One region of the Prevotella sp. P6B4 genome, then DNA from elsewhere that is predicted to be linked to it. Evidence: riboswitches for the same ligand, from Rfam matches in the RefSeq annotation. Region 1 holds a riboswitch; each other region holds the start of a gene.
The links. Region 1 has a riboswitch for S-adenosylmethionine ahead of T491_RS0104695 (hypothetical protein). Riboswitches for the same ligand answer to the same signal wherever they lie in the genome.
Positions count from the first base shown of each region.

Region 2: linked by a shared signal. The riboswitch ahead of T491_RS0105415 (hypothetical protein) and the one ahead of T491_RS0104695 (hypothetical protein) in region 1 are both predicted to bind S-adenosylmethionine.
Region 3: linked by a shared signal. The riboswitch ahead of T491_RS0111165 (hypothetical protein) and the one ahead of T491_RS0104695 (hypothetical protein) in region 1 are both predicted to bind S-adenosylmethionine.

Region 1 is NZ_JHVE01000005.1:55,465-66,311, reverse strand. Features, by position in the region: gene T491_RS0104740 (CPBP family intramembrane glutamic endopeptidase) at 1-498, opposite strand, end outside; gene ribF (riboflavin biosynthesis protein RibF) at 495-1,436, opposite strand; tRNA gene T491_RS0104730 (tRNA-Ile) at 1,570-1,643, shown strand; gene T491_RS18170 (hypothetical protein) at 1,794-1,925, opposite strand; gene T491_RS0104720 (DUF559 domain-containing protein) at 1,981-2,451, opposite strand; gene T491_RS15695 (DUF1896 family protein) at 2,891-3,112, opposite strand; gene T491_RS0104705 (hypothetical protein) at 3,123-3,359, opposite strand; gene T491_RS0104700 (hypothetical protein) at 3,384-3,599, opposite strand; SAM-I-IV-variant riboswitch at 3,724-3,837, shown strand; gene T491_RS0104695 (hypothetical protein) at 3,836-4,093, shown strand; gene T491_RS0104690 (leucine-rich repeat domain-containing protein) at 4,243-5,718, shown strand; gene T491_RS0104685 (helix-turn-helix transcriptional regulator) at 5,948-6,172, shown strand; gene T491_RS0104680 (phosphoadenosine phosphosulfate reductase family protein) at 6,178-8,679, shown strand; gene T491_RS0104675 (hypothetical protein) at 8,735-9,133, shown strand; gene T491_RS0104670 (hypothetical protein) at 9,137-10,847, shown strand, end outside.
Region 2 is NZ_JHVE01000006.1:50,927-61,773, reverse strand. Features, by position in the region: gene T491_RS0105490 (S41 family peptidase) at 1-1,563, opposite strand, end outside; tRNA gene T491_RS0105485 (tRNA-Asn) at 1,737-1,810, shown strand; tRNA gene T491_RS0105480 (tRNA-Ser) at 2,122-2,206, shown strand; tRNA gene T491_RS0105475 (tRNA-Ser) at 2,215-2,302, shown strand; tRNA gene T491_RS0105470 (tRNA-Phe) at 2,308-2,380, shown strand; tRNA gene T491_RS0105465 (tRNA-Tyr) at 2,392-2,473, shown strand; tRNA gene T491_RS0105460 (tRNA-Trp) at 2,478-2,550, shown strand; tRNA gene T491_RS0105455 (tRNA-His) at 2,562-2,634, shown strand; tRNA gene T491_RS0105450 (tRNA-Cys) at 2,642-2,715, shown strand; gene T491_RS0105445 (hypothetical protein) at 2,765-3,181, opposite strand; gene T491_RS0105440 (helix-turn-helix domain-containing protein) at 3,212-3,502, opposite strand; gene T491_RS0105435 (metallophosphoesterase) at 3,499-4,269, opposite strand; gene T491_RS0105430 (hypothetical protein) at 4,321-5,022, opposite strand; gene T491_RS16960 (metallophosphoesterase) at 5,057-5,686, opposite strand; gene T491_RS15770 (RNA ligase, Rnl2 family) at 5,806-6,843, opposite strand; gene T491_RS17630 (hypothetical protein) at 7,027-7,185, opposite strand; SAM-I-IV-variant riboswitch at 7,351-7,464, shown strand; gene T491_RS0105415 (hypothetical protein) at 7,462-7,719, shown strand; gene T491_RS0105410 (DEAD/DEAH box helicase family protein) at 7,790-10,847, opposite strand, start outside.
Region 3 is NZ_JHVE01000016.1:70,718-81,564, forward strand. Features, by position in the region: gene T491_RS0111150 (DUF3990 domain-containing protein) at 1-11, shown strand, start outside; gene T491_RS0111155 (hypothetical protein) at 8-481, shown strand; gene T491_RS17130 (GIY-YIG nuclease family protein) at 651-2,333, opposite strand; gene T491_RS0111165 (hypothetical protein) at 2,414-2,833, opposite strand; SAM-I-IV-variant riboswitch at 2,832-2,942, opposite strand; gene T491_RS0111170 (RES domain-containing protein) at 3,120-4,328, shown strand; gene T491_RS0111175 (DUF6078 family protein) at 4,465-4,896, opposite strand; gene T491_RS0111180 (VapE domain-containing protein) at 5,023-6,228, opposite strand; gene amrB (AmmeMemoRadiSam system protein B) at 6,588-7,988, shown strand; gene amrS (AmmeMemoRadiSam system radical SAM enzyme) at 7,988-8,851, shown strand; gene T491_RS0111195 (xanthine phosphoribosyltransferase) at 8,876-9,454, shown strand; gene T491_RS17135 (caspase family protein) at 9,501-10,847, opposite strand, start outside.

The DNA.
Region 1 (10,847 bases):
TGCAGGATTTACGTGAGTTAGAGCAAACAGCAGAGCAGATATGGCAATAGCCACCCAATGATTATGATGCCAGCGCAACAAACTGCGCAATATAGCTCCACGAAAAACCAGTTCCTCTACCAATGGTGCAAGCAGCCCTATCACTACATATCCTAAGCGATTGCCCATTATGCTCTCCAAACCCTTTTCGGCTACATTTGGCAACTCAGGCAGCATCTCCTGCAACCATATCGATGGCGTGAGTGCACCTAACGATGCCACCACAGTCCACAGCAGTACCGTCCAAGGACGAGTGCGCAGCCAATGCGGACTAACCTCCGCCCACTTATATATTATAAACAATGCAAACGCCAATATGCTGGACAGGATGCTACCTGTGATGAGACTCACCGATCCTATCGGATCAAGTCCTATCAGCTTAAACACCCCCATCACTATGCCTCCCATCACAAACTGTATTGAGGCAAAAATTATCGTATAGATTATTGCATTCTTCATTTTGTCTGGTTTAATATCTGTTCTACTTGCTTTTTGTCTTCTTCCAACTGTTTGACCAGCGCCTCAGGCGAATCGAAACGGCGCTCCTCGCGCAGCCGGGCCACAAAATCAATGGTCACCGTCTGCCCGTAGATATCACCCTCGAAATTAAAAATATTCACCTCAAGGGTGGTATGGTGTCCTTTAAAAGTAGGTCTGGTACCAATATTCATCATAGCAGCCTTCTTCGGAGCGTCACCAATACTGGCCCATACGGCATAAACCCCTGATGCAGGAATCAGTTTATGAGGATTTCCCGGTTCCAGATTTGCCGTTGGGAATCCAAGTGTACTGCCGATATGCTCACCCGGCATCACCGTTCCCGACAGCTGATAGTAGCGCCCCATACAGGCTGGCATCTGCTCTACTTTACCCTCTGTCAGCAGTTGCCTGATCACAGAAGAACTGACAGCACAGCTACCATCAGTCATCATCTCGGCATCGCCTCGTAGCACCTCCATGCCTAATTCACGACCATACACTACATAGTCATCGAATCCCTCTGTGCGATTCTTGCCGAAACGGTTGTCATAGCCCGTTACCAATGTTGTCACGTTGAGCTTCTCACGCAATACCTGCTGCATGAACTCCTGAGCCGTCAGGGAGGCCAACGCACGTGTAAAAGGCAGCACCACCAGATAATCAACATCCAACTGACTGACATACGCACGCTTCTCGTCGAGTGTCGATAAAACCTGCGGCTGATACGTAGCATCAAACACCTCGCGTGGCTGGCGATCAAAGGTAATCACCATCGAAGCTGTACCTTTCCGCCTGGCTTCGGCCATCATCAGCGTAATCAAGTGCTGATGACCGCGATGCACGCCATCGAACACACCGATGGTAGCAGTGCATTCACAAGGTATCTGAATGCTATCTATATCGTTTATTATCTTCATAATTGGCCGCAAAGTTACTCAAAAATCCCCAATTTAGCTTTACAAATCAATGATTTTTAGTTATTTCCTCTTAAAAATTTGGATATTTAAAGAAATTCACGTACCTTTGCAACCGCTTTTTAGGCAAAGCATCGGACTTGTAGCTCAGTTGGTTAGAGCAACAGACTCATAATCTGGAGGTCCCTGGTTCAAGCCCAGGCTGGTCCACCCCTGAAAATCAGAGAGTTACGAGAATTTCGTGACTCTCTTTTTCTTTCATGGTGACCTTCAGGTGACCTTTTCAAGTCCAAACTGGGTCGTTTCAGCATTCTGAAATGAATGAAAATTTCGTGAATTCTCATGAAATATTAATCACAATTAAATATGCTGACCATGATCATGGAACCAGGCATTGTCAAGCCATGATTTATCCTTTTTGTTCCTACGAGACTTCTTTTTATGCTTTGGCTTCTTATCATGATCATCAAAGAGCGCGACAATAATCATCATTAAAATAATAAATGTCATAAGTTTATTTTTTATTTGTTACTAATTCTTTCAACCATTATTCGCATTCATCATCAATTATTATCCAGTGTTTAATCTCATCGTCTATCATTTTACGTAATTCATCGATAAAAGCATTTACCGATGCGGTTCTATTATTTATCTTATCCATTCCCTCCACCAGCCTTTCCCAAAAAGACACATTGATATAGGTATCGCAATTATTAATACGGATAGTTACGAACCCATGTTTTGCAAAAACCTCATCGCGTAACATGTCTTTTTGTAAACGCCTACGATGGTATTCGCCATCAATTTCAACACAAATCTTCTCCTCTCTGAAGAATAAATCTGGGAAGAAAGCTGTCTTGCAATCCTTGAAAGCAATAGGAGGATTGCATTCCACCCTTGCTTTCATACTATCAGGCAGGAGTTTATATGCGGCCCGCTCACTCTTTGTTCGGCAGACTTTCTGTTTCTTTTCATGCATTTTATCGCATGCAGTCAAATTTCTGTATATACTTTCCATCGCTCAAAAACTAAAATTTATCCCCCACCCGCCACAGGGGGTAAAGGGCATCTAACCAAAATTTCGTTGCAGAAAGGACGAGGAAAGACAGGCTTTAGCGCAAGACTTTGATCGAAAATACTACCCGCAGGTGTGGAGATTTTCGAAGCAAACCACAGGCTTGGCCTTGCACATAAGACGGTCGCTCGTACCTTTGCATAGAAATTTAGGTCAGATGACATTTGCCCTGCATGAGTTGGAATCAACTCTCCCTTCTATCAAGTTCGATACAACCGTATCGCTAATATATAATAATGTATATATGGACATAGCAGTCCATTGCAGGCTACCCGCTATGGAACGCTATTTATTCGACTATCAAGGATATAGCCATCAAAAAAGAGTGCCATTCTTCATTAGAAAGACACTCTATAAAAATACCCAGGAATAACCTGCCCTACTATAAACCTGACATCAGTACTTCCATGGCCAGTTCCTCTGCCTGGAATACTTCAAGGCCACTAAGTCGGTTATTCTCATACTCTTGGCCAGCCAAATCGGCACGGTCATTGATAAATTCGGCATCATTGGCCCTTGGATCATCGTTATCAACAAGATACTTTTTCAGATAAAGCGCATAATAGTTGAAATCTACTTTTGCCATATAAACCTCCTTTTTCACGTGTTAATAATCAATCTAAGCCTTCTGTATGACTTCTCTCCTCTTCACGCAGAAGGTGGTTCAGATAGTTCCCTGAAGACTCTTCGTTCTCAGGAACTGCACGTCGAGCGCAGTACTCCTTGAAGTCACGTGTTTGCTCTTCGGACTGATGTGTTACATAATCCAAACCTGTGATTTTCTCATCATACAACATCCGAGCGAGTTCGCTTGGATTGTAAAATCTGTTTTCGAGTGTCATTTTTTCCATTGTTATAAAGCTTATGTTAATTAGTTACTTTGAATATCGAATGTCACGAGCTTCCCAACAAATCGTCAGAACATTGAGGTTGTAGCCCTTCTTCATACACGATAGTATCCCAGCGATCGCCCAGTATTGGTCTTCCTCCCTTTGCGAAAGCACCCAATCCCAAGCGTTCGTGCCGTTCTCTAACTTCGTCTGCTGAAGTAGCTGCTTCTGCTCTTCTGTGATGGTATGCTCTTTCTCCATGTTGCAAATATACAAAGAATTATGGAGATAGGTACAACAATTCTGTTAACGTTAACAAAATAATCAAAGATAATCATTTGACTATAAAATTTGGTCGTTTCAGAACATTTGCGTACCTTTGCACCCGAAGCATCAAGAGCAGTACCCGAAAGGGTGACTCGCCAACCGAGCTTTAGCTTAGCCACGGTGGTCAGTACGATGCGGAAGATTAGTATTCACTTCAAAAACAAAAAGTTATGCAACAGCACATTTATTACACAAAGTATGCCCTGCAATTCGCAGACATGCAAATTCCAGAGTTAGTTAATGAGTTCAACGCATTGGTGCAAAGCCGTGCATGGTCAAGTATGCGAGCCTATCACGACAAGGCACTTATTGATGAATTTAAGAATCGTGGCATCGATGTGTCCGCAATCAGCGACAGACACACCATCAATTTTGCTAAGCCAGTCAAGTATGATATTAATCGCAATCTGTTGATTGCTATAGACTAAATACCACACGGGACCTTGTCGTCTGCTCTTGACAGGCCCTGATTTTTACCATTTTTTGTGTAAAAACTATTAAATATTGACATTATTTACTCATATCTACTTTATTTTGATTATCTTTGTGTATTGAATAACCTAAAACAAAGACGAAGATGAACAATTTACAGTTGACAATAGTTTTAAAAGAAAAAGATACTCTGAGATATAAATTCCCACAGGAAGAATTCTATGAGCATGTATCACTTAAGTTAGCTGGTCAAATAGGAGAAGACGATATTCGTTTTTTAAATGGATATTCTTCAACAGAAGTCCTAAATGAAGATTATGGTGCCTTCGAATATTTACCCGATGTAGGACGATGGAGAACTATAGATTTAGATCTCTCAGAAGTATATCCAGAAAATTTTAATCTCAATGAACTGGATGAGATAAGAGGACTAAGGTCTATTATTCTACCAAATGATCTTAAATATGTCAACTGGTGGTATTTGAAGAGCGATACCAATACCACTACTTCGTCTTTAGTTGTTTCAGAAGGGTCGAAAATGATAAATCAAGAATCTTTCTGTAAATGGGAAATACTTAGTAATGTTAGTTTACCCAGTACATTGGAAAAGATTTCTCCAGACTCATTCGTCGGTTGCAACTCGTTAAAATCATTCAAATTCCCTAATGGATCTCAATATTTTGTGGTATGCGACGGTGTTCTTTTTTCATCAGATAAAAGGATTCTCATCGCATTCCCTCCTGCTTTGAAAATCGAAAAATATGAAATTCCAGAAGGAACAACTGTTATTGCAGAAAGAGCATTTAAGCATAATCCATATATTGAAGAAATTGTCATTCCCGCTTCGGTTGTACGAATTCAGGATTTTGCTTTTGAGAACTGTGCAAGTCTCGAGTGGATAGGAGTGCATTCAGAAAACCATTTCTATTATTCTCGCCATGGAATACTTTATGAGAAGGACGTCCCCGCAATAGATTCCGATTGCGACGGATATTCACATTCTCATTTGGACAAAATAATTTGTGTTCCAGCTGCATTAAATAAATCAGAATTGAATTTAGATAAAGTTCTTCTTGCCCCACGATGTTTTTCTGGTTGCCGCAACATCAAAAGCATAAGATATGAGCATTGTTTCTATAGAATAGATGGTGCTTTTAATGGTAATAATGACATCAAAGAGATCAGCTTTTGTTTGATACATGTGTTACCAATGTTTTATGAATGCCAGAAACTTAAGAAATTGAGTATTCGCGGATCATTTTCTGGAGAACTTGGCCATTCAATTCCTCGAACAAAGAACCTGCAAGAAATTAATTTAGAGGATAATGAGGACTATGTTACTGTTGATGGAGTTGTGTTTACAAGTGATGGGGATTTAATCTTCTATCCTCCTCAAAAAAAAGATAAGATATATGTAGTACCTGATATAATTAAAAGCATAACTCGGAATGTATTTGTGTATAACCCGTTTCTTCGCGAGGTTAAACTACCTCCTTTCTTCGATTTAGAGAAACTTAAGACAGATTGGTTCGTGGAAGAATCGTTTGAAGGTTCCTCGGAAATTGTATTAGAAACAGAGTGTAACACCACTATTCGGCTTTCAATAATATCAGGCAATTAGAAAAACAAATATAGGCGCATCCCGCCGAGGTTGGTTACAACAAGTTTGGTCGACTATTTGAAACCTCAAATGGGCCTCGTTGTCTGAGAAGATGGTGAGGCTTTATTGTTTTGACACGTATTTAGCGAGTAAATGAATATTTTTCATTAAATTTCTCAAATTATTACCCTTTTTAGCCTCTCATTTAGAATAAAGTTTGTATCTTTGTTGCGACAATATAAAAGAAGATATGGCTGCAAACAAAGATCTCAATCGCTTAAAAGTGATACTGGCAGAGAAAAAGAAATCCAACCTTTGGTTATCCAAAGAGTTGGGATGTTCGCCCACAACCGTATCCAAATGGTGTACTAATTCATCTCAACCTCCTTTGGAGATGCTGATGAAGATAACAAAATTGCTTGACGTAGACCTTAAGGATCTCGTCAGATTTGAAGAACTTGATAAAAATGAATAAGAAGTATGTATAAAATAACCTGGGACAAAGAGACTGGTGGGGTGCTTTTGCACTCCCGTATAGTGGAAGGTACACTTGGTACTTCTCCACGTCCTGTGTTCTGGGAAGAACTTGATTTATTAAGGTTGAATGAGCTTGGGTGGGAATATCCTCATAGTGAGGAGCCGCTGCTATGGGCTATCAACAAACAGTACTGGTATCGTGGTGAGATGGTTTTCGAAACTAAGGGAGCAAATATCTATGACGATGCAACTGTAGAATTCCAGCAAGGAATGGAAACATTGAAATTAAAACCCGTCAATGTGAAGAAGATGCTGGAAAACTGCAAAGAGTATATGTTCCTTTTGGAAAGTGAAGCCATAGAATTCATCCACGAGACATACAGTCAATATGCAGGAGCACGTAAAAGCGTGCAAAACGTTGCTTCCAATCAGCTCGACTATGAGGCCTTGGCTGCAAGAGCAGAGAAAAAGTCTAAGACGAAAATGGCGATTGTCAAGGAAGACTGCGACTCTTTTGAGATTGTACCTCTTGACAAAGCCAAAGAACAAGGTCGTAAAATATACCAGACCACCAAAATTGACAAATTCCTTGCATCCTTCTCTGGTGGCAAGGATAGTCAGGTTGTTCTGGATCTCTGTACACGTGCCATCCCAAGCACAGATTTCGAAGTAATTTATAGCGATACCGGCTATGAATTACCTCCTTCCCTCAGTCTTTATGAGGACGTACAAAACCATTATAGGGAGCTATATCCCGATTTAAAATTTTCCGTGGCCCGCAACCACGAAAGCGTTTTGAACTATTGGGACAAGATAGGTACGCCAAGCGATACCCATAGATGGTGTTGTTCTATTATGAAAACAGCACCACTATATAGAGGGTTGAAGCTGGATGGCACCAACAAACAGGCCAAAGTACTTACTTTCGACGGCGTAAGAGCAGAAGAAAGCGTTAAACGAGGTGCATATATGCGTGTTGGCAAAGGTAAACACACGACTATCACAAACGCTCACCCAATAATCAACTGGAACGCAGTTGAAATTTTCCTGTATATCTTTAAATACAACCTCCCAATCAACGAAGCCTATCGCTACGGAAAAGCACGCGTAGGATGTCTGATATGTCCGTTCTCCACGGCGTGGGATGACATGATTGCATCAAAGCGATATGGCAAAGAACTTAAACCATTCACAGATAGGCTTGTTGAATGGTCCAAGGATAGTAAGATTGGTAAGATTGATGAATTTATTAAGGAAAGGCGCTGGAAGATCAAAGCGATAGGAAATACGGATTTGGTAAAGACTGTAGTCTCCTTCTCTGATGCCAACAACACCTTTACGGCTATTGTTAAAAATTCACTTCATCCAGTTTATGAATGGCTGCCAGCACTGTGCGAATATACCATTGAACAAAAAGACAACGTAGATAAAGGCTCATTGCGTTTTGACGGCAACGTTTATGATTTTCATCTCAAACATGAGAAAGAAAAGAACCAATTTGCTTTTGTTGTAGAGAACCCTTCTACCCAGTTGAGTTTTCTGCTAAGGCGTGTTATATATAAAAGTGCATACTGTGTACATTGTGAAGTATGCGAAGTGGACTGCCCCACAGGAGCATTATCCATTGTTCCTAACGTCTATATTGACAAAACCAAATGTATCCATTGTCACAAATGCCTAAACTCACATGATTTAGGTTGTATATCAGCTGATTGTGTAAGAATGATAAGAAATATGAACAACAATGAAGAAACAAAAATTCGAGGTTATAAGACCTTTGGATTCCATGAAGAGTGGCTGCATGAATTTCTTGTAGACCCTGAGTATTTTTGGAAAAGCAATTCACTGGGCCCTGCTCAAGAGTCAGGATTCACGGAGTGGTTGAAAGATGCCGAGATTGTTGATGCCAAGAGGAATCTGACACGTTTTGGCGAATTACTTCAACAAATATATATTGACAACACGAACTTGACATGGGAGTTAATTTTAACTAACCTATCCTACAATTCATTTGTTATTGACTGGTTTGCTAACAATATTAAGATAGGTCAAGAATATAATCGAAAGATATTGGAGGGTATGATTAACGAACAAGGTTATTCATCAAGAGGAAAGACAATTCCTAATGCGGTAGCGGCTCTTATCCAAACCTTTGATTATTCCCCTATTGGCGATACATTGAATATGAGTATGCAAGCTGATGGAAAAAACAAAGTAAGAGGTGGATATGAAGAAATAACAAAAGAAGGTTTAGCTTACAGTTTATACAAGTATGCAGAAAAGAAAGGTGTTCATTCGTTGAGAGTCTCAGACTTTTATAATGATGAATGTACAAGCGGGCCTTTCCGTGTCCTTGGTATCAGTAAACAGGTTTTCAACAACACCTTGAAGTCTCTGAACTCTGCCAACAATCGCGTTCTTATTGCAGAATTGGCGATGGGCCTTGATAGTATCACTCTTCGTGAGGACCTTAATTCCATCTCTTGTTTAGAATCCCTTCTTTAAGATGAACCTAAAGACCTCATATTATAAAAACAGTATACTCTCTATCAATAGAGGTTTGGCATTTGGAATCCCCTCCAATGCTAAACCCCTATTCCTACTTTCGATTATCAAAGGTATAGAAGAAGGAATAATCATTGGGAATAAGTTTTCATATGAGGAAAAACTGGAAACAATTTATAAGGAGTTATGTTCGTTCTATGAACCCAACAGGAAGCCGGCTCCCTTTTACAAGCCATTCTATCACTCTACCAAAGAGCATTACTATAACATCAAATGGAAGGGAGGTAAGATTCCAGATCATACATGGCATACCCCCTCGCCTAAATTTATAAAGGAGAACATTGAATATGCATTTCTTGACGACGGTCTGTGGGATCTTCTTCAAGACAAGTATATCAGAAACGAGTTCTGCGAACTAATAGTAAGTCATTATCTCAAAACAGCAAACATCTAACGTATGAAATACAGTGATATCGTAACACTTAGGTCTATGCGACCTGCTTATAACATTCAGGAAGAAGGACATGACGAATGGAAGACCTTCATCGCCAATGACCAGTTCAATGAAATTCTTAATTGCATGATTAAGGCTGTGCGTAACAACGATGCAGACAATCACAAGTCTTTGTGGATAGCAGGAACATATGGCACAGGAAAATCACATGCAGGTGCTGTTCTAAAACATCTGTTCTGTGACCCAGTGGAAGATATCAGGGAATATGTCGAAGAAGAGTACAAGAAGGATAAATATGATAAGCTACGTTCTGCCATTCTGAACGTTCGTATGCAGAAACGACTCTTCCCTATAAATATGTATGGTCAGCAGAGTATTGCCCACGAAGAGGATTTGTCACTTCAGCTTCAGAAAGAGATAAAGTCTGCTCTCAACGCTGCCGGTCTTGACATCGTTGTTCAAACAGATTTTGATACACTTGTACAACACATAGATGAACAGCCGGTGATTTGGCAGTCGCTTATTGATAATAATATCATATTAAGTAGCGTTGCCCCTGATTTGAAAAAGCTAAAGCAATTGCTTATGGCTGGCAATTCCGAAGTACTTGATCGTGTGCGCAATGCTCAACGTATAGCAGGTATCGATATCCGCTTACAAGGCAATAACATTCAGAAATGGATCTTTGAAGTTCAAGATAAAATCAAAGAAAAAGGATATGATGGCCTACTTATTATTTGGGATGAGTTTACTGAGATTATGACTTCAAGTATTGCAAATCCTTTAATTCATCAGCTACAAGAGATTAACGAAGCAATGATGAATCCGGAAAATAATAGTTACTTTCTGTTAATCTCACATCCATCTGCAATTTTGACCCTTGAAGAACAAAAGCGTGAAAAGACAAAAGGGCGCTATCATTATAAATCTTATAATATGGAACCTGTTTCGGCATTTAAGATTATGTCGAAGAAATTTAAGGTTGTTGATGACGAAGCTTATAGACTGCGTAAAGACAGGTTTTTCTCTCTCCATAGTGACCTACTCGACGTTTTCTCTGAGACCTCGGCAAACACAGAAGAGACTATTGACAACATCAAGAATCTATTCCCTCTTCATCCATCAACTGCAAACCTTGCGACTTACTATGCCCGTGAAGCAGGTAGTTCCAGCCGAAGTGTATTTGAATTCCTTGCAAGCGACACTGTAAGGGAATTCCTTGACGATGAAGACAACTTTGCTAACGAGCGAACTATTACCTGTGACTTGTTGTGGGACTACGTTCAAGAGTATTTCGAAAGTGACACAACACGATTTGGTGCCGTGACTGAAAGATATAATAGCCACCACCTCGCAGTAGAAGCAGCAGGTGAGAACTATTTGAAGGTTTTTAAAGGAATCCTGCTTTTAAATGCTTTAAATAATATAGCCAATAGTGATACCGTTACACCAAGCATAGAGAATATAGAATCATTATTTGTTGGTACAGAAGTTGAACAAGAATTAAATGATATTCTTGAGTTCCTTAACGACAAGAGTATAATACAGAGGCAGCCAAATGGTAACTATTCTATTCTATTCACGGCTTTACCTGGAGAAGAAATCCAGAAGATTAAGGAAGAATTGATGTCGAGTAACTACCTCTACACTGATCAGGTTATCAAGTTTGGTGATTCTGCACGCTTGAGTTTTGACAAAAACTTCAAGCAGATTA
Region 2 (10,847 bases), on a different contig from region 1:
ACCGCGCTGATAGTAGTAAGCGGCAATGATATCTGCCTCAAGTATCTGGCGCAGTACACGTTCGTGCTTATCCAGATCGGTAGACACATTATGATTCAATTTCTTCTCCAACTCATCAAAGGTCGGCTTGGCATCATCATAATACCCCTCAAACTTAGCTGTCTTGACGAGTTCTGCCAATTGCTTCTTGCTTACAGGGTCATAGGTAAAGCCACTCTTTACCACCCGGTTCTTGAACTCCTGCCAATCAGCATCGCTGATATGGAAATCGGCTGCAGGCGCTATCTGTGGATGCTTGGCTATATACTCCACCACATAGTCGAACATCACCTCGGTGCTGTCCTGGCCGCTGGCTGAGAGATAGAAGGCTATGTTGGGGATTGTGTCACCCTTCAGCTCCACGTCGGGCATGATACCGCCACCATCGCGCACCTCACGGCCCTTACGGGTATAAAACACCTTGGTCAACGAATCGGGTATATGCTCCTGATAGCCCATGCCACGCTTGTAGTTATAAGCCTGAATGCAACGTCCGCTGGGGATGTAATATTTCGAGGTAGTGACCTTCATGTTGGTATTGTAAGGCAGATCGATGGGTACCTGAACCAATCCCTTTCCATACGTACGCGTACCTAATATAATAGCGCGATCCATATCCTGGAGTGCGCCGCTGGTAATCTCGCTGGCCGATGCCGTCTCGCCATTCACCAGCACAACCATAGGCATCAATGTATCTACAGGCTCAATGCGGGTCTCATAGGTTTTATTGGCTTGACGGATTTTTCCACGGTTCTCAACCACCTTTACGCCCTTGGGCAGCCAGATGTTCAAGATATCCACAGCCTCCTGCTCCGATCCGCCGCCATTACCACGCAAATCGAATATCAGCGATGTGGCACCCTGCTTCTTCAAATCCACAAAGGCACGGCGCACCTCTTTGGCACAGCCTTCGGTAAACTGGTTCAGCACGATATAACCAACGCCATCCCTCATGCCATAGTAAGGCAACTCGGGCATTTTGATATTGCGACGCGTAATCTTGAAATTCATTAGCTTACCGGTGCTGGGGCGCATGGCCTTCAGCACGAAAGTAGTACCTGGTTCACCACGCAGATGGCTGCTCACGTAGCCTACTTCCTTGGATGTCATCATCGAGTCGTCGATGCTCAGTATGACATCACCCTTTCTCAGACCAGCCTCAGCCGCTGGCATATTCTCGTAGGGCTCATCGATCACCACGCGGTCCAGTTTCTGATGCTTGCGCACAATGGCACCAATACCAGCATACTTACCAGTCAGCATCTGGCGCAGGTTCTTGGTTTCATCCTGCGCGTAATACTCTGTATAAGGATCCAGACTACGAAGCATGGCATTAATAGCTGTACCTACCGTCTCCTTTGGATTCAGCGTATCAACATACAACAGATCTAGGTTCTTATAGACATGGTTCAGTATATCCAACTGCTTCCCCACCTCAAAATTGTGGTCGTTAGGCTTCTGGGCCATCGTGGCGGTGGCCGATAGTGCCATCGCACAGAGAGCTATCATTATCTGCTTCTTCATCATCATCAATATTTATTGTTTTTATGGGTGCAAAATTAAATGATTCTTGCCGAAAAACATACATTTTTGTAGGAAAAATGAAAAAAATTAAGGTTTATAGTCATTTTTTTCCAAAAAAGTTTGGTAGTTTCAAAAAATCCTCGTACTTTTGCACCCGCTTAACAGCAATACCTGCTTCAGTAGCTCAGTTGGTTAGAGCACCTGACTGTTAATCAGGGGGTCGTTGGTTCAAGCCCATCCTGAAGCGCCTTAGAAAGAGTCCTGTAGGTCAACGACTTACGGGATTTTTCTTTTTTATACATTTCAAAATTGTAGCCAATTTGTAGCCAATTCTGTTTTGTTGTAGCCAATTCGTGTTTCTCCTTTGCAGAATTAACAATCCAAGATCCTGCAAAGAATAATAATTGCGAACCGTTGTCAAGTTCTAACGTTGACAAGTTGAAAATCATTAGGGTATTTCAACTGTCAACAACCTTTTTTGATGATTTCTTGCAAAATAATTCTTGCTACGCAGAAAGGCTGCATAGGGCTATTGTACCTTTGCACCCGAAATCCAACGGAAGTATGGGTGAGCGGTCGATACCAGCACATTGCTAACGTGCCGAGCCGCAAGGCTCCGAAGGTTCGAATCCTTCTGCTTCCGCACAAATTGGAGGTTTGGCAGAGTTGGTCTATTGCACTAGTCTTGAAAACTAGAGGGCGGTCAAACGTCCCAAGGGTTCGAATCCCTTAGCCTCCTCTGATGGAACTTTGGCAGACTTGGTGTATGCGCAGGACTGAAAATCCTGAGAACGTGGTTCGACTCCACGAGGTTCCACAAGAATATAATGAGGTGTTCTCCAGCGGCAACGAGAGCAGACTGTAAATCTGCCGCCATTCGGCTTCGTGGGTTCGAGTCCCGCCACCTCAACGATGGGAGCATAGTTCAGTTGGTAGAATGTCGGTCTCCAAAACCGAAGGTCGGAGGTTCGAGCCCTTCTGCTTCTGCTAAATAAATGGAGTTTGTAGCTCAGTAGGTAGAGCACCAGATTGTGGCTCTGGTGGTCACAGGTTCGAAACCTGTCAAACTCCCTACAATGTGAGGATGCCCGAGTGGTTTAAGGGGGCGGTCTGCAAAACCGTCATTCATCGGTTCGAATCTGATTCCTCACTCAATATTAAAGACTCCGATTTCCCCAAACAGGAAACCGGAGTCCTTCCTTTATCCATAGTTCAGAATGGCTGTTAGCCTTTTCTTAACTCTCGCAAGTACTCTGCCCATCTGCTGAAGTTCAGGTTTCCCCTCTGTCTTTTCTAACATCTTTACTGCCTTCGTGATAAGTTTGAAATCATCAGCTGTCAGAGGCAGTTCAGTGATAGAGTAGTCAGGATCAGCGTACCTGTAGTACTTCTGATCGTAAACCTCTATGGGCGCATTGTATCCGAGTTTGTCAGAACGCATAATCTGAATATCGTTCTGAACTGTTCTAAGAGAGATCCCTTTGCGAATCCCTTCCATATCGTACAGCGCATCAGATACTTCATCAACCAGGTCCTCTATCGTCCATCTTCTGTACCTGTTGCGCAGGCTTCTGTCTATTATCTTGTAACGCAATAATGCGTTTTTGTTTACTGGCATGTTTGTATTTATAATCTAAAGAGTCCATAATCAATTTTTATCGCTATTAAATGGTTCATAATGAAAACTGTGCAGAAAACAATCTACATCTTTCTGCGTATACCAATACTTGTCGCCCTCCCTTGAAAAGCCAAGGTAGCCGTTATCTCTCAACTTCTTGAGATATTTATCCTTAACTCCCAATAATTCCATGACTTCCTTATTGTTGTATATCCTCAAAGGATTTGGAACTATCATTTCTAGAGTCTTTTTCTGTTCAGTTAGGGTCTGCAGAATTTCTTCCAAGATTTCCCTTTCGCTTTGCTTCTTGTTATTGTTCATTCTATTACAATTGTTTTGTTTGGTTCAAATCCGTTTGTCAGATGTTCATTGTAGTATATATATCCCATCTGGTTACATATTATTTTTGTATTGCCTATCATGGTGTCAATGTTGGTATGCGAGTGCCCATAAATCCAGGCATCAATGCGACTGTCGGCAATATAGTTTCCCAGTTCTGTAGCAAAGGCTCCGTTTAGAACGGAACCCATGTGCTGGGCTGCCACCACTGATAATGTCGGAAGATGATGTGTAACCACAACGATATGCTTGGCGGTACTCTCCTTTACTGCTTGTTTCAAGAAAGTCAGGCATTTCTCATGCTCCAGATTGAAATCATCAGGTGTGAAGCGTCTGCCATCATACATTATCTGGCGGAAGTCGTTCATGCCACGCTGAACATGGAACATATCCTGCTCTGGTATTCTCGACCACAGCGTAGTCAGAATGAAGTCCGTATCGTCTATGCGCACCACCTTATTATAATAATAGCCCACATTCTCACGTATCATCCATTGCCAACTGTCGCCACGTGCTGTTACGTCGCCATTGCTGTAGAACTCGTGATTACCAGGTACTAATAGCACTTGCTGGAAGTTCTTTGATGCCCAGTTCCAAAATCGCTTCTGAGGGGCAATGATGTCCCGCAGGTAGAACGTGTCACCTGCGAGCACCAGAACATCGCCCACAACTTCAAACTCATTCGCTTTTATATACCGCGAATTGTCATATAACTCCATATGGAGATCACTCATGTATTGTATTCTCATTGCTCTTAAATATACGTTGTTCATATCAAATCAGTTAATTATTCGTATGGCCTAACAGGCATAAAATACGAGTCGGATAGAATCCTCTGAGCACCATTCATCAGTCAAAAACTCATGGATGAGGGCGATGCCTGCAGCAAATTCCTTCAACCAGATGATTTCGTTCAGTTCTTCCCCCAAGTAATACTCCAGCATTTCTCCCTGGTCAATGTAGTCGTCCTCGTCTTCCTGCTGCTTCTTTTTAGTTTCAATCTTTTTCCCATTGACAGCCGCAAGAATCGTATCGAGTTTCTCTGAGATGCCATAAGAGAGTTGTTTGGAGTGCTCCGTCAGTATAGCCGACTTACATTTCTCCAACTGCTCATCCAAATATGACTGCAGTTCTGTCAAGTAGCACCACGACTTGCCCCATCGCCAGTCTCCGCCAAATACGCCGACATCCTTCTTCGAATCTATTCTTTCCTGAACCTTGTCAAACATCTCTTTCAACTCAGGGCTCAAGTCGTTTGGAAAGCCCCTGTCATTGAATGGCGCATCGTGACCAACCAACAGGTCTCGAACGCATCCTTGGCGTACAAGAGTAAACATACACCCCATCTTCACTCCGCCAATCTCTATGGGGTGATTATCGTCGGGAGAGGGGCCTTCGCCAAAATATCTCCATTCTTTATAATCGAGGGGCACAATTCCTTCAAGCAAATGCCACTGATCCTTTTTCTTGAATTCGATAAAAATACTGCTATAAGTTCCCATATTGTTTGTTTTTTGTTAATTCATTACCATTTGTTTACCTCACTTCACTACGATAGTTGTTCTGTGCATACTCCATGAAGGTGTTGCAATCGTACTGCTTAATCTTCTCTATGGCTACGTTATAGATATCCTCCAATGTCAGGAAGTGCAGATTGGCGAGAGAGCCGTCTATACCAACATCAAAGCGTAGGTCTATCGACAGTGCATTATAGTCGTCAAGTTTGCCGTGACTATGCCCATGCAGCATTATAGATCCTCGAGGTTTCTGGTTCCATGTCACCATCGGGTAGTGGCGCATCACCACGCATAGATCCTCTCTTAGGAACGGTGCCACAGAAGGCTTGAAGCGCATCTCCTTAATCTGATAGACCTCTTTGAAATAGTTCTTGTACGCTCGAATCGAACCATCGTGGTTTCCCTCAATCAGAAACTTCTGCCCAGGCAGTTTCTCCAACAGATGGCGGGCATTCTCACTCTTCAGGAATGTCAAATCACCCAGAATATATACAGTATCACGCTTGTCAACCGTGCTCTTCCAAAGGTCAAGCAACCATTCGTCGTGTGCCACGATATCCACCGTATCCGAAAACGGGCGCTTAGGTGAATGCTTCAATATGTTCGAATGGCCGAAATGCAAGTCGGCCGTAAAATAAATCTTATTCATTGTTCTATTCTTTTGAATTTTCTACCTATAAGTAGGGATAAATATGAAATGTTACATTGCAGAAGAGAATAGATCTCTCTTTATGTCTCCCCCAGCCTTTAACCGGGAGAGACGAATTACTATTCCATGATATAAGCCTGGCTCATATAGACCTGCTTCACAAGGGCAGTACAGAATTTGTTGAGTTCCTTGTTCAATAGTTTCTGCTCGCTCTTTTCAAGTGCAGTATACAAGTTGCCATGCTCCTTGAGGAAGTCTTCGAGCACATCCTTGGAGAACAACCCCATCACCTTGCCAAAGTCCTTAGGGAAATGCACCTCACCGATATGGCTCACCACGTTTGCCAGACGGTTCTCAGTGACGTAGGTTTCACCCTCGACAATCAGGGCCTTCAATTCATCACTATAAGGCACTGGCTCGACAAAGAGCTTGGTACGGCGCTTGGCGCTCTTCCGCTCTGCGAACCGTTCGTTCTTACTCTTGATAAGCACTCGAGAGCCGTTCCTTAGATACATTGGAGTGACAGGACGGATAACGATACCCTCGCAGATGTTGTCCTCGATAGCAGGAAGTTCAAGCCACTCGGCAATCTTGCTTTGGAAAGCGTTAGGCTGCTTCAGGCACTCGGCCAAAGTCCCTCTGAAGAGAGTCTTGGCATAAAAGAAACCACAGGTCTCAAAGATCTCGTTAACCTCATCAACAGGGAGGAACCTTCCACCCTCCTCAGTGAAGAGGTAGATGTCGAAGCCATAAAACTCATGGTCAGGAGTATAACAGACACCTCTTTGGATGAGGCCGACTTTCTGTCTTGCTTTGACCCCATCATGAGGATACAGACCACCGAACATCTCACCAAACACAGAGATATGAGTCACCTCGGGATACTTTGCCTTGATGCCACCGAATAGCTTCAGCACTCTGTCCCTGTATCTTTCGAGCAACTCAGGGTAGTCATAGAACTGCTCGCCCTCCTCCAGCACCGACGTACGCTTGGCAAACCTTAAGGTCTCACCATCGCAAAGGAAGCTGGTGTTGGCACCATGCACCTTCTCCTGCACCACATATTCCAAATCCTGTGGCATCTCTGCCACTACGTGCTCCATGAACTCACGGCTAAAGGAGTTTTCGATAGAGCTGTACTTCTTGAATTCTAACATTGTTCTTTTCTTTTTGTGCGCATCGCTGCGCGGTTAATACTGTTGTTGTTTAGGTTGTGCCCACTAGCTAAGGAGTGGAGAAGTACGGATAATGGACACACAGATAACGAAAAACCGTTGGAAAGTTTGGTAAGCTCTTTCCAACGGTCTCGTTATCTCTTATACTCTGAAGTTCGGCTGCATCTATGCCGTCCGGTCAGATTCTCTATTTGATGATGTTCGTTGGAAAGTGTTCGTGTACCAGTCACGTGCTGCAATACTCATCGAGTCGTTCGTATGAACATAGCAGAAGCCTCCAAAGCTCTCTTTGCCCTGAAGTGGTAACAGTGTTGATATGTTCATTCTTTGTTGCAGCATTGCTCTTTGTTTACATAAATTTGAAAAACGGCGGCAAAATTATACATATTTTCACAAACCGCCAAACTTTTTCGTATCTTTTTTGCATTTTCAGTCAATTTCACCCAAGAAAGAATTGGCTATTTTGCTGAATTTTTGTATTTTTGCACCCGAAAGCATCAAGAGCAGTCATCTTCGGATGGACTCGCCAACCGAGCAAAACGTAGCCACGGTGGTCAGTACGATGCGGAAGCAATAGTATTCACTTCAAAACAAAACGTTATGCAACAGCACATTTATTACACGAAGTATGCACTGCAATTCGCAGACATGCAGATTCCCGAGTTAGTCACAGTTTTCAACGCCCAGGTTGGTAATCATGGATGGTCCAGTATGCGAGCCTATCACGACCAAGCGCTCCTTGACGAGTTCAAGCGGCGCGGCATCGACACCGCAGCCGTAGCAGGCAGAAAGACCATATCGTTTGCCCATCCTGTCAGGTATGATCTACCCAACAACAAATTGGTAGTCATCAACTGACCCTATACAAACGTCGCCTTTGCAGTCTGCTCTTGCAAGGGCGGCGATTGTACATAAAATACTCATCCTATCACGCCGACTTAATCATCTCCATCATATCGTCCACATAACCATCGTTTAGTTGAAATAACACATGGTTCTCATGGAACTTCTCTAATTGACCTTTACCCCAGAAGTCCACCTGGCGATAGTCCGTGTTGCTGATGATAAAGCTGTTCAGGGCAATGCTGTCATCACCCAACGTCGGCTCGATAACATCCTTCAGATACTTGTACAGTTGTATCTTCTCGTCTTCCATTCCATGCAGATGACTGATGCCTTTGGGGTCAATGAAGTTCACATACTGTTTCCTGTCTTCACGAATCCAAAGGATGAAGTCTGGATAGAAACCAGCATTCTCGAAGAAGCCGATACCTTTGCGGCTGACGTTTCGCAGCAGATATATTTCTCGTCCTTCGCCATGCTGCTGATAATAACGCTGAAGGTCATTGATAAACTTTCGTTCGCCCTTATTCACAGCCACAGGATAGATTTCCACCACCTCATTTTCACCTGGCTTGTAATGCTCGTTCAGGTACATCATTGGGTTAAACAGATGCTGGGCGAAGTACAGAGCCTCGAAGTTCTCGTTCTCAATACGACGCAAGCCATTCAGCGTACCCTCGCGCACTTCCTTCTCAATACCCTGTAAAGCCTTTATCCAATTGTCCTGCGTCTTGCTGACAGCAATCTCATATTCCCTGATGAAGTTGGGATCTTCCTTCGTCAACACCTCGATATGCTGATGCTTCGATTCCTCCTTGCCTCGCTTCATCTTATAGGATTTGTCGATGAAGGCTTTCAGCAAACTTACGGCAATCTCTTGCCATTCAGCCACGTCGCGTCCATAATCGCTACTGAACTGCATCGAGCGTTCTGGCACCCATAACTTGTACCATTGACGGTCAGACAAGATCTCGCGCATCTCCTCCTGATGAATCTCCATATTATACCACGAACGTTCGTTCTTGAAGTCCACCATCTCGAAGAATACCTCTGTCCAATTCAGCAAGTCCAACTGCCAGTCTCTCAACCAATCTTCATGTTTCTCGGCTGTGCCGCTATCTTTTTCTCCACTTATTCTCTTTTTAACTTGAATCTTTGGATACCAGTCAAGCGTGACACGGACAGTCTTGCGATAATCCAGCAGACTCCTGATAGGCACTTCTTTCTTGAAGTTATAGTCCTTGTCTACTCTCAGTATCTTCAAGCCCTCTGGTAGCGTCTGTATCGTAGGAATCGTCAGTTCTACGATCTCGCTGTCGTTCTGTGGCAGACCTTCATCCTCCAAATAGGCCTTGAACTGGTCCATATAGTTGGAGCGCACACCAAAGATGTTCAGCGTTTCCATCACCTTTAAGTCTTTAGGTATCATGCTATCGTGAGGTTTAATGCTGCTATCAAGGGCCGTGCTTCGTTTCAACGACATCTTATAGCCTTTCAGACGCACACCACGTCCAAACATCTGGATAATCTGCGAGCCCTCGCTTTTACCAAAGTTCATCAGGCCCATCAGCGACACACGCCAACAACTCCAACCCTCAGTAAACTTCTTCGAACCAATAAGCATGTTAACAGTTGAGGTTTTCTCTGTTATTTCAGCAAACAGCGACCTATTGGTAAAGGGCTTCTCAAAAACATCAAACGCTTCAGTAGCTCTACACATATCAGACACCTTTTTCGTATCGCCCACAAAGATGAGTCCAAAATAGTCTGCCGTACCTACGCGCAATCCTATCTCTCCATCCAGCCCTTTCAAAACATCCACATGAAGCGTTGCCTCGATGCTGGCATTGAACACCTCCTTCAGAATACCCTGATAGATTTTTTCTGCCTTAGCTGCATCAATATTGTATTCGTAGTCTTTCTTCAGTCGTTTAAATGCCTTACTGAAGATGGCATTGCCGTTCTTATCCGTCAGCGAGGTGGTTCCATTTAGGATATTGATGATATGCTGCTTATAGTCGTTCTTCTGCTTCAAGAAATCATTCAAGAACAGCAGAATCATCACCACGTCTGATACTTGATGACCATTCCACACATTACCTGCACTTGATGCGCTGACGCTACCACCAACAAACACACCAAGCGGATTGTCTATCAGAAAGTCACGTTCTATGCGATGGTCACTCTTAAATACGATTTTCTGTTCATACAAGCAGAGCAGATAGGCCGTCAGATACTCTGCTAACATGTGTTGCTCCTGCCATTCTCGCATATTCATGATGCGATAATCCTTACCATAGCCATCGTTATAGAAGTAGCGATAGCTATAGTCGAAGAGCGTTGCCTTGCCGTATATCTGCAAGAACTCCTTCTTGTCCTTGTTACCCAATGCACCTATGGCCTGTCCAAAGGTGGCTGAGTATTCAAATGAGAAACCATTCTCAGTCAGTTTATTACGATATCTCATCCAGTCATCACCGCTTGAACCTTTATGCGCTTCATCAACAAGAACTAAATTGTTCCCCTCAAAGCAATCAACTGCCACTTTTTTGTCGCCATTAACATCTCCTAATTTGAAGATATCAATCACCTGAACAGTTTGCTTTTTGAACATACCACCCATACCTTCTTTCGAGAAGTATTCAGCTGACATGTTCGACTTCTGCAACTGCTCCAAGTGTTGTCGGCTCAGTTCTTCATTGGGCGTCAGCAGGATAATGTTGTTGATATCGTTCAACTTACCTGCCTTTTGTGCGTAGTAGAGATACTGCTTGATGTGAACTTGCATCATCAGCGTCTTACCTGCACCAGTAGCACACCAGAAGGCCAGTTTGTTTAGGTCATCTTCTGTAAAGTCAGGCACGCCTTCCCATACACCTTCCCTTTGCAGGAAGTTCGTCATCAGGAATGTGTTTAGGTCAGCAACCAATGCTTGTTTATTGCGAAAATACCTATCCAAATAGATCTCTGTAAACAGCAGACTCAGATACTGGAAATACTTCCATACAATCTTGTCACGACGTTTCTCATTAATCTCGTTGGTCAGCTTCACAATATGGTGGTCATACTCCAGCAAGTCATCTGTTGTCACCTCGCCATTATGCATATGGTCGCGCATGGCATAATAGATACGTGAAATACCA
Region 3 (10,847 bases), on a different contig from region 1:
TCAGCCTATGACAAACGTATTCTTTCCTGAAGACCAAATCAGCACAGACGATCTTTATTTCGTCTGCTATATGATTGAGAGGACAGCTCGCCAACTGAAACAGCCCAACAAATATGTTGCAAATATGATGGGGCACGACGAACTTGCTAAGAAACTATCTCTTGCAGATGTTTTACATTCTGAGAATCCATTAGCAGTTGCTTCCGATTGGATTGACGAATACGGATTACAGCCAGGCAATTTCGACGTTACTCAAGTAGATGCAGAACTCTGTCCAAGCATTCCCACTGCTACTCAAATGGGAAAAGTTTATAAGCGTCTGATTCTTAACACCATGCTGTCAGACGAAGACTATGCTGACGCCATTCTTCGCGTTTACAACAATCCCATCTGCGAAGTTATCGACAATTACAACACCAGCGCCTATTACGAACCCTCACCATATATCGCCCGCAGCTACTATGCCGGCGGGTTTATGTAAGGAATAAAGCATAAGTAAAGGGTATCTTCTTACTGATGCAGGCTGCTTATCACTGACAATTCGCCCTCAAGTTGAGGATGAATTTCTAATACCTTAGAATAAAGAAGATAAAAATTCCAATCAACTTCACCCAACTTAGGACATCTACTAATATATAGACTTTTCACTATTATTGTGGAGAGAGAAGATTATTGCGATTTTTCATAAGGCTTTCTCTGTATTGGAATGCATCAGGTTCGTCTACAAAGTTTGCATCAACTCCTTTCTCTCTCAATGCCGCTTTTATTTCATCTAACGTCACATTGAAATATTCTTTGCGATAGTTTATAGAGTTAACCTTCTTGGCATCGAATCTTCTATGTAAGTCTGCCTCCAATGCTGGTGCATCCTCACTATATATAAAGGTGTGTACGTCAAATGGGAATGGAACGCTAGCGTTACTTAATTCCATAATACGCTCCATCGGGTCTAATCGACGAGTCATTCCAATCTTATAGACATCTTTTCCAAAAGAACCTATATTAGAGATAACATAAACATAGCCTATCTTAGTTTGTTGTGCCATACTCATTGCTCTCTCTCTTAGTTCACGAGCTTCAACAAGAGCATTCTCCAGTCCCTTTATCTGTTCCTGCAATTTCTGTATCTTTTCCTGAGTCTGCGCTTCAGCCATTTCTCTCTTCTTCTTTTCAAGAGCCTCTTGTGCCTTTTCTTCATCTTTTAGAGCCTTTTTTATAGCACGCTCATATTCACGTTGTGCCTCACGTTCTTCTCGCTCCTTTTCTCGTTCAATCTGTTGCTTTTGTATATATAAATACTTTGCTTCCATATAATTAAATAGATTCTTTCCATATGATGGATCTATTCGAAATCCCGTTCCAATCATACGCAATTCTAAAATATTAACAAGAGAACCTATTTTGACTTTAATCGTATCCCAATCTGAGTTTTTCATTTCTTTTATGATTTTAACAATATTGAGTTGTGCAAATTCATTTAACAAATTACACAAATATATTTCAGCAAAAGTCCATTCCTGTGGATTAACTTTATATGGAGGTTTCAATAACATTTTCTTTAAATCCAAAGCAAGTTGTATCTGGTCAATATTAACACCGTCAATAGTTTCTCGCAAATTTCTCAAAGCCTCATCTTCACAAAGATTTGCTCTTTGGTATATTTCATGTATTACCTCTAAGCGAATCTTGTCTTTATGATTTTTCAGATAACTATTAATATCTGCTTTTATGTCATTCAATTCATGAATATATTCACTAGTTTGTTCTTTAATATTGTTTATTTCATAGGCATAATTAATATCACGCTGTTTTACCAATTCCTCTCGAAGATTGGTTAGTTCTTTGTTTGCATCTTCAATTTTCAGCTCTATGGCATGTAATTCATCCTCTCTTTGCTTCTTCTTATCATAATAAGAATGATTTTCTTCTCTAAGATTGTGATATTTACACAATTCTTCAAAATCTACTTCATCCAACGCAACCAAATATGGAGATCCAACGTCAAATAACAAGAATTCATCAGAAGATTCCATACAATTTAATTTTCTGGTTGATCTCGTTAACAAAGCATGCAACTTTTCATATCTTTCATGAAGGCTATCAACTTGCTTCTTTGTTTTTTCTTTGTCCTGTTGCAAATCATATAGTTCATTCTTCTGAGCCACAACAAGATTCTTCAATTCAACAATCTGACTTCTTAACTCTTCTTTTTCTTTCTCCTCAGAAGCCACCTCGTCACGTAAAGAAACAACTTGTTGCTGCAAAGCTGCTATTTCTGCTTTTCTCTCGTTTACTTTTTCTTCGTGGGATTTTAGAAAATCAAATATTGCCATAATCAGAATCTTTTAAATGATGCTGCAAATATACGAAAAAAATCTTATCATAGCCATTTTCAAAGAATAATCTGATATCCTTATGTTGTCTTTTGTATCAGAACATCCTTTCCATACTCATACCACCAGCGAGTAGCATCACCAAGAGCATAAACACGTTCGCTGATAAAGTCTGGGTATTTAGGAGTGAGTTCTGCAGCATTGAAGCCTGCTATAACACAGAGGAAAGAGAAATCCCCCTCAATGTATTCGCACCAATGGTTCTGTCCCAAACACCAGCCAAGGATATTGTCAAACTCAGCCTCCGTCTTGGGTAATTGGACGTGAGCCACAACATGAGGTTTCGACTGCTGGTAAATTAGCCAATAGTCACCATGTCCCTCAACATGGCGCATTTCAGTCCTGAACGCATCACGTTCTACATGTCTGAACTCCAGCCCACGATGCTGCATACGTGGGAACATTACAAAGTCACTCTTTTCAATTTTCTTGATTTCCATAATCGTTTATCTTTAGTGGATTAAACATTCACTCACATCCTTTTACCACCGCTGCCAACGATTCTGTTTAGGCCGGTTGGTGGGCATTATGCCACTCTTGATGCAATATCTGGGTACAAAAATACAAATTAGTTTTGGAATATACAATTATTTGCACAAAAAGATTAGCATTTTTTGCAGATTCGACTATTATTCGTATTTTTGCGGAAAAGTATGCCAAAGGTGTATTTAATACTATATGATTTATATGAGCCCCAAATGGTCTCAATACATTAAAACGACATTTATGAAACAGTATTTAGAACTATTGGACAGAGTTCTTGGCAATTCGAAAACTCTTAGTAATATTGAGTTTGACAAAGAGTACAAAGATAATCCTATTCAAATTATCCTTAGTGCTCCACTTGTTCTAAATGAATCAATGTGCATTTACAGAGGGAGGCTTGCTGATGACATTGGGAAAAATGAAGATTTATCAAATCCTGCAACATTTTCTTATGTTCCCATAGCACTGAACAAAGATGGACTGCCCAAAATGGGAAGGGCAAACTATAAAGGACAATCCATTTTCTATGCATCTGTACAAATGAAAACGAACTTCAAGGAAATAAGCAAAAATAGCAGTATTGGCGATGAAGCATATATGGCCAAATGGAAACTCAAGCCTAATTCAAATCTCCGTTTATATCGTACAATACCTGCATGGGGAATTAATACTGACAAAGAGCCTAACAGTCTTTTCACAATAACAGATCCCAATATTGTTAATAGTGAGTTAGGAATTTATTTGAAACGTTTAGGCTATATTATGATTTCGAATGAAGGAATTGGAAAATATCTTGCCTCATCGTATATAGCGAATTGTATTTATTCTGCCAATGGCTATGCTATAGATTCGGTTGGGAACAAATATGAAGTCTATTATGATGGAATTGTTTACCCCAGCGTTGCCGCAGGTGAAACTGAAGAAATAAATATCGCACTAAAACCTGAATTCGTAGACAAGAACCTTGAACTTGAATGGGTAATCAAAGGAAGATTAGCTCCAGATATGCGTTCTGTGAAATACGAAAAAATAGGAATAAATGAAAAAGGAATAATCGTTTGGTATACGTCATTTATAAACGAAGAATCTATAACAAATATAATCACCCACTACTTTGACTTGGATGGGAATTGTATTGATGTGTCGAAAGGAAAGATTCTTGATGCTGACAATAAAACTGTTAACTCAGAGATACCTTTTGATCATGCTATAAAAATCCATCACGATGAAATGTTTAATGCTTTAGCCCAATTTATACCTACCGAATTAAAGGAGAATCAAAAAATAACGAAATCATCTTTAGAGAAGAGTGTGAATCTTGACATTATCCGAGAATTTAATGGTTGGAGTTTTATTTGTGATGGCAAGAGTACGTCACTAAGTAAAGTCATTTATACTATCACATTGAAGAACCAACTTAGAGAAATAACTACAGACGAAGTGAAATAATTACAACAGTACATTTGCAGTACGGACTAGGGAGTACTACAGTACGGCTACGGGCGCACTGGAGTACGGATACTAAAGTACTGCAGTACGCTTAGAGGCGTACTGCAGCTAGTATTAATGGGGAGTTTCGATAGGGTTAATCGTCCCAGCAGTAATGCTCTTCGTAGGCATCGAACTCAAGGTGCTCGAGGCCTATTTCTTTTAGAGCATCGTTTACTTCCTGGATTTCGCGAGGTGAACAGAGACGCTCTCCCCTACGACGCTCGAAATAGCCTGTACGACCAAACTTTCCCTGAAGTCGATAAGAGAATGTTTCGTACTGACCAGGTAGCATCTGCTTTTGCATGTTCTTAAATCCCTTGCCATACACCTGGAGGGCATCGTTGCGATAAAACTCACACTCGGCCGAAGGATTTGTGAGTTTAGGGTTCACAATGCTTACGGCAATTTGATCATTAGGCATAGTCTGCATCGCCAACTGGCGCAGACAGTGATTGGCCATTTTGCAATCTGCCTTGATGCAGTGCAGATAGCAGCCAGGAACTTCATTGTAATTAATCTTACTCATAGCTTATCAATTAAATATCAACATATCATTCAAATAATCCACAGCCCGCATAAACACAGGGCCTGCAGGCGGATGAGATGTTTCGCAAGCACCTCACTCAACATCTCACCCAACACCTCACTTTTTTCAGCAGGCCACCTTGGTTGGAACTACCTCGTAGAACTTGACATGGCCTCGCTCGGTATGATTGAAACCAAGGTCTTTCATAGCGTATCCCAGATGAATCTTGGTGCTATGATCGCTCTTTATCGAAGGATATTCCTTACGAATCTGCTCAAGAATCTGCTTGCTGTTAAGCGACTTCACCTTCTCGCCCTCCTTAGGCTTACGGAAGCAAGCCTCAACAATCTCAGCCATATCCTTCTGGTCAGTATAATCCAGATTGATTTCCTGAATGCGAGCCACCTGATCGTTATTAAACCAATAAGGTGCCTTAAGATCTACAACCTCATACAGAATCTGAGCATACAACTGCTGATAATCGATTTCGCCAGAGTTATCGATATACTGCCCCTGAGGAATCTCGATGCAGATGTATCGACGGCTACCTGTGACATCCGACAGAGGATGGCGATTGTTGGTGGTAGCTACGAACGATGCGTATCGAGGGCGATCATCCTGCGAGCAACCATAGATGGGACGACCATTCACCTTACTCTTAGACAAAGTCTGCTTCAAAGCAGCCTGCTGACTGGGACGAATGGCATCCAACTCATCAAGATTTACTATCAGATTGTTGGTGAGAGCCATCTCCTTGTCGAACTTATTACTAAGATTAAGATGGTCGAGATAATACTCGCGAAGTTCAGGAGGCAGCAGTCGAGCCAAGAAGGTAGACTTGCCACAGCCCTGAGCACCAATCAGCGTAGGTGCACACTCGTTTCCATGCAGCGTATCCATCTGGCGCCAATGTGCAACGGTAGAACGGCACCAGATGACCAAGAAATCCATCTGTTCGCTACTGATTCCAGGCAAACGGCTAAAGAGCTTAGCCAGATGATTCTGTCCGTCCCACTTGGGCAGATTATCCAAATACTCCCAGATAGGATTATAAGTGGGAGTAGCATCAGAGTGGATCACCTCGAGGATATCCGTTTTAGGACTACCCTTGGTGATCTGTTCCTGTTTGCCCTTACGAACGATACTGTTCAGGGCCTCAGGAGTTAGAGGTCGCCAAACTGGCTGAATATCAGCCTGTTCGGGATTCAAAATCACATACTCTACCTTGCCGTTGAGGATGTTTCGACGGAACTGGTAGTTTTCCTGAAGGAACAACTCTACAGCGAGAGTGTTCTGCAGAGAGGCTTCGAGAGACTCTCCGTTAACGGTCATTTTACTCATATAGATATCAGTTTACAATTATTAATTCTGTTATGTGCACTTTTCATACTCGCGTATGTCTTTGTGTACGGTTTTTGCTATTGCGGTTGCAAAGGTATAAAAAATAGAAAGCGGTTTCAAGTCTTTCCTGTTAAATTTTTGCTAAATTCTGTAATTGTTAAAATCAGAGTGAGGTGTTTATGAGTAGTTGGGTGAGATGTTTTGCAAACATCTCACCCAACGATATCCCAGTGTTTATACGGGTTTCAGACTTTTTTGTTGATCTGTTTTGAATACGCAAAAAGCGGGAAGTTCCAAACTTTATGGCGAAAATATTAGGATGATATGAAGATTATTACTATCTTTGCGACATGATAACAGGAATAGTAAGACCCGCCACACAGGCCAACCGCTTTTATACGGGCGACGCGAAAGCGCTTGAGAATGAAGTAGATAGTCTGCTAATGCGCCACAACAGCAGTCAGGTTTACGATAATCTGGCAGCACTTATTGTGCCCCATGCGGGCTACTATTTCTCTGGAAATGTGGCAGCTTCGGCATATATATCGATCGATGCCAAGAAAAAATACAAACGCATTTTCTTGTTAGGTCCCAGCCATCACGAATGGCTTAATGGTGCATCGGTAAACACCGAGGCCGACTATTACGCCACACCACTTGGCAATGTAAAAGTGGACCACGAAACAGCTATCGAACTGACTAAGGCTGATAGCATTTTTACCTATCACTGTTCGGCTCATGCGCAAGAGCATTGTCTGGAGGTGCAACTGCCATTTCTGCAACGCAGACTGGGCGAAGTTCCACCAATAGTGCCTATCATCATTTCGACCAACGACTACTACCAGCTTAAACGGATGGCCGATGTGCTGAAACCATATTTCACTGACGAGAATCTGTTTGTAATCAGCAGCGATTTTTCGCATTATCCATCGTACCAAGATGCCTGCGAGGTGGATGCAAAAACAGGCAAAGCCATCGAAACAGGCGATGTAGAGGAGTTTATTGCCGCCATCGAAGCCAATGCAAATAGCGGCAAGCGCAATCTGGCAACGAGTGCATGCGGCGAGTTTGCCATTGTTACGCTGCTGATGATGATGGATAGTAGATACAACGTTAAGCACCTGATGTATCAGAACTCTGGCGATATCGACAATCGAGACCTTAGTCGCGTGGTGGGCTATCATTCGTTTGCCATTCTGCGTCAAAACAACAAAAGCTTCACCCTTTCTGATAATGACAAGAAAGCGCTAAAGGGCATCGCTTTTCAAAGCATCAAAGATTCCCTTAACGGCAAACCCATCGCACAGCAACCAATCTGCTCATCCATTCTCAATTCGAAATGCGGAGCCTTTGTATCGCTGCACAAACATGGACGATTGCGTGGTTGTATAGGGCACTTTGGCGAGGATTTTGCTCTTCATGAGATTGTGGCCAGGATGGCTCGTGCAGCCGCATTTGAAGACCCACGATTTCTACCCGTAACCAGCGACGAACTGGGCGATATCGACATCGAGATTTCTGTGCTCACGCCTAAGCGTCGCATACAGAGTATCGACGAGTTTGAGTTGCACCGTCATGGCATCTATATCAAGAAAGGTTATCGCAGCGGTACGTTCCTTCCGCAGGTAGCCGATGAGGTTAACTGGACCAAAGAGGAGTTCATTGGACATTGTGCACAAGATAAGGCAGGCATTGGTTGGGATGGCTGGCGCGATGCCGAATTATATGTTTACGAAGCAATAGTATTCTGATGGAGTGCAGATATTATCATCGATTGGACGATGGACGAGTGGAATGCAACCTTTGTCCGCACCACTGCAAAATAAGCAATGGACGGACGGGCATCTGTCGCAGTAGACGGAATCATGGCGGCACGCTGGTGAGCGAGGTGTATGCCAAGCCTTGCTCGCTGGCTATCGATCCGATTGAGAAGAAGCCGCTTTACCATTTTCATCCAGGCACTACCTGTCTCTCCATCGCATGTACAGGCTGCAATTTCCATTGCTTGAACTGTCAGAACCACGAAATATCGCAGGTTTCGCCACAAGACGTAAACTACTACGAGCTGCAACCTGATGAGGTGGTTGCACTATGCCAGAAGCACCATTGCCCAGGCATCGCCTATACTTACACAGAGCCGCTCACCTATATCGAATATATCACGGATACAGCCCGAAAAGCCCACGAAGCCGGACTTTGGAACATATTGGTTACTGCAGGTTATGTTTGCCAAGACCCACTGAGCCATCTACTTCCCTATCTCGATGCGGCCAACGTAGATTTAAAATCGTTTAGCGACGAGATATACCAGCGTGTGAGTGGCGGCCATCTGCAACCTGTGCTCAACACCATTCTGGCCATGCGCAATGCTGGCGTATGGGTAGAGATAACTAATCTGGTTATTCCAGGCATCAACGACGATATGCAGATGATTAGAGATATGTGTAAATGGCTGAAACATAATGGATTATCCGAAGCACCATTACACTTCAGCCGATTTTTTCCTCGCTATAAGATGCAGGATACCCCACCTACCCCTCGCCAAACACTATATGCAGCCAAGCAAATAGCCGAAGAAGAAGGTATCAAGCATGTATATCTGGGAAATATATAGATAAGGACAATAATATAATTATATATGAACTATTTAGAACAGAAAATCCTTCAAGAGTGCGAGATCAGGCCTGGTAATATTCTGAAGATTGACAGTTTTCTCAATCATCAGATTCAGATGGACGTGATGCGCTATATTGCGCAGGAGTTCAAGAGCAGGTTTGCAGGCACTGAGATTACCAAGATTCTCACCATCGAGGCCAGCGGCATAGCCATCGCTACCATGCTTGGCAACAGCCTCGATGTGCCAGTGGTGTTTGCCAAGAAGGGCGAGACGCTCAACAGCAGCGACGACAAATACATATCGCACGCCTATTCCTTCACCCATAAGAAGCAGAACAAGGTATTTGTTTCTGTTCCCTACATCTCTGCAACGGATCATCTGCTGATAGTCGATGATTTCCTGGCCGAAGGCGAAGCCGTTCATGCCCTTATCGACATCGCCCATCAAGCTGGCGCTACGATTGCAGGCATTGGTATTGCAGTAGAAAAGGGCCACCAGAATGGCGGTCGCATACTTCGCGAAGAAGGCCACCACCTCGAGTCCATCGCCATCATCGAAGAGATGGACTACGAAACCCAAACCATCAAGTTTCGAGAATAGACGGGATCATTCAGAATAATGGAATTTTACACCTACAAATATCTTACTATTTAAGTTTGAGATTTTGCCAGTTATTATTCATTTTTAAAGAATAAGATATAGTGGGAGTTTGTGGTTTATTGTTAACAACCACAGATTTCCGGCTTACTTCCTTCTTTATATAATCACTCAGTGTTCCAAAATCAACATTCCCTTTTGTTTCCTTAAGTTTCTTCAAGAGGAAATATGTAAACAGACCGTGTCCCTTTTCTTTATATGGATAGGCCGTTTCGTCACTTTGAGCCGCAGTTAATACAATCATATTTCCTAATGGATACTCTGCTTTCGACTTGATTGCTACTCCACGCGCGGACATCAACATACCATCACCACGACGAGCCCCACTGAAACAAGCATCCATAAAGACTGTAACTTTTTCAGCATTAAGACCTCCCAATTGCTTATAGAGCAAACTTAGACTATATGCAGCTGCAGTATTATCACCAGAAACATCAACTGGCAGTAAATATGCCGCCCCATCTTTCTCGCTGGGAATACCATGTCCTGCATAATAAACTATAATCTTTGCGTCGCCTTGGTAAGCTTTTGCTATTCGATCTAACCAACTGATTTGTTCAACCATCTGTCCATAAGTAGCATTCTCCACAAGATGAATATTTGCTTCTGGCATACCCAGAACTTTCTCGCAATATGTCTTAAACGTACGACCATCATTAAGTGCATATTCTACATTAGCAACATTCATGTATTTCTCATTGGCAATCACCAAAGCAAATAAATTTTCATCTTTCTGCGATACTATCGGCAGGTTAACATCTACATCAGATATCGCTACTGCAGAAGCAATGTCCTGTTTATTATCAACCTTGACAGATAAGACTGGTTTAGATGTTTCTGCAACAAATCTTTTTCCTTGTTTTGGCAACGGTTTAAATTCTGCTACATAGTAATTGACATCAACCCTGCCACTCTCTCTATACGAATCGTTATCACATGTCACTCCCTGAGGCGATTTTATTTCTTTTAATTTGTAACAATGTCCAAAAACCCTTTTACCTATTTTCTGTACAGAAGCAGGTATCTCAACACTCATAATTGAAGTACGATAGAAAGCATAATCATCAATAGCGACAATTGAAGATGGGATAATAAACACATCTACATTCTGATACCCCGCAAAGGCCGCCTTACCGATAGTGGTGATATCATATACATTACCATTTGTGCTCTTGTATATATCGGGAATTTTAACCGTAACCGGGTCTATAACAGGATTATTTGTATTATAATGCCCGACTCTACCCTTAAGAGCTTTAAATTTCCGTTCTTTTCGAGATAACGGGAATTCGCGGTCATCAATCACATAATTAGGGTCATAGATTGTAGCAGTCAT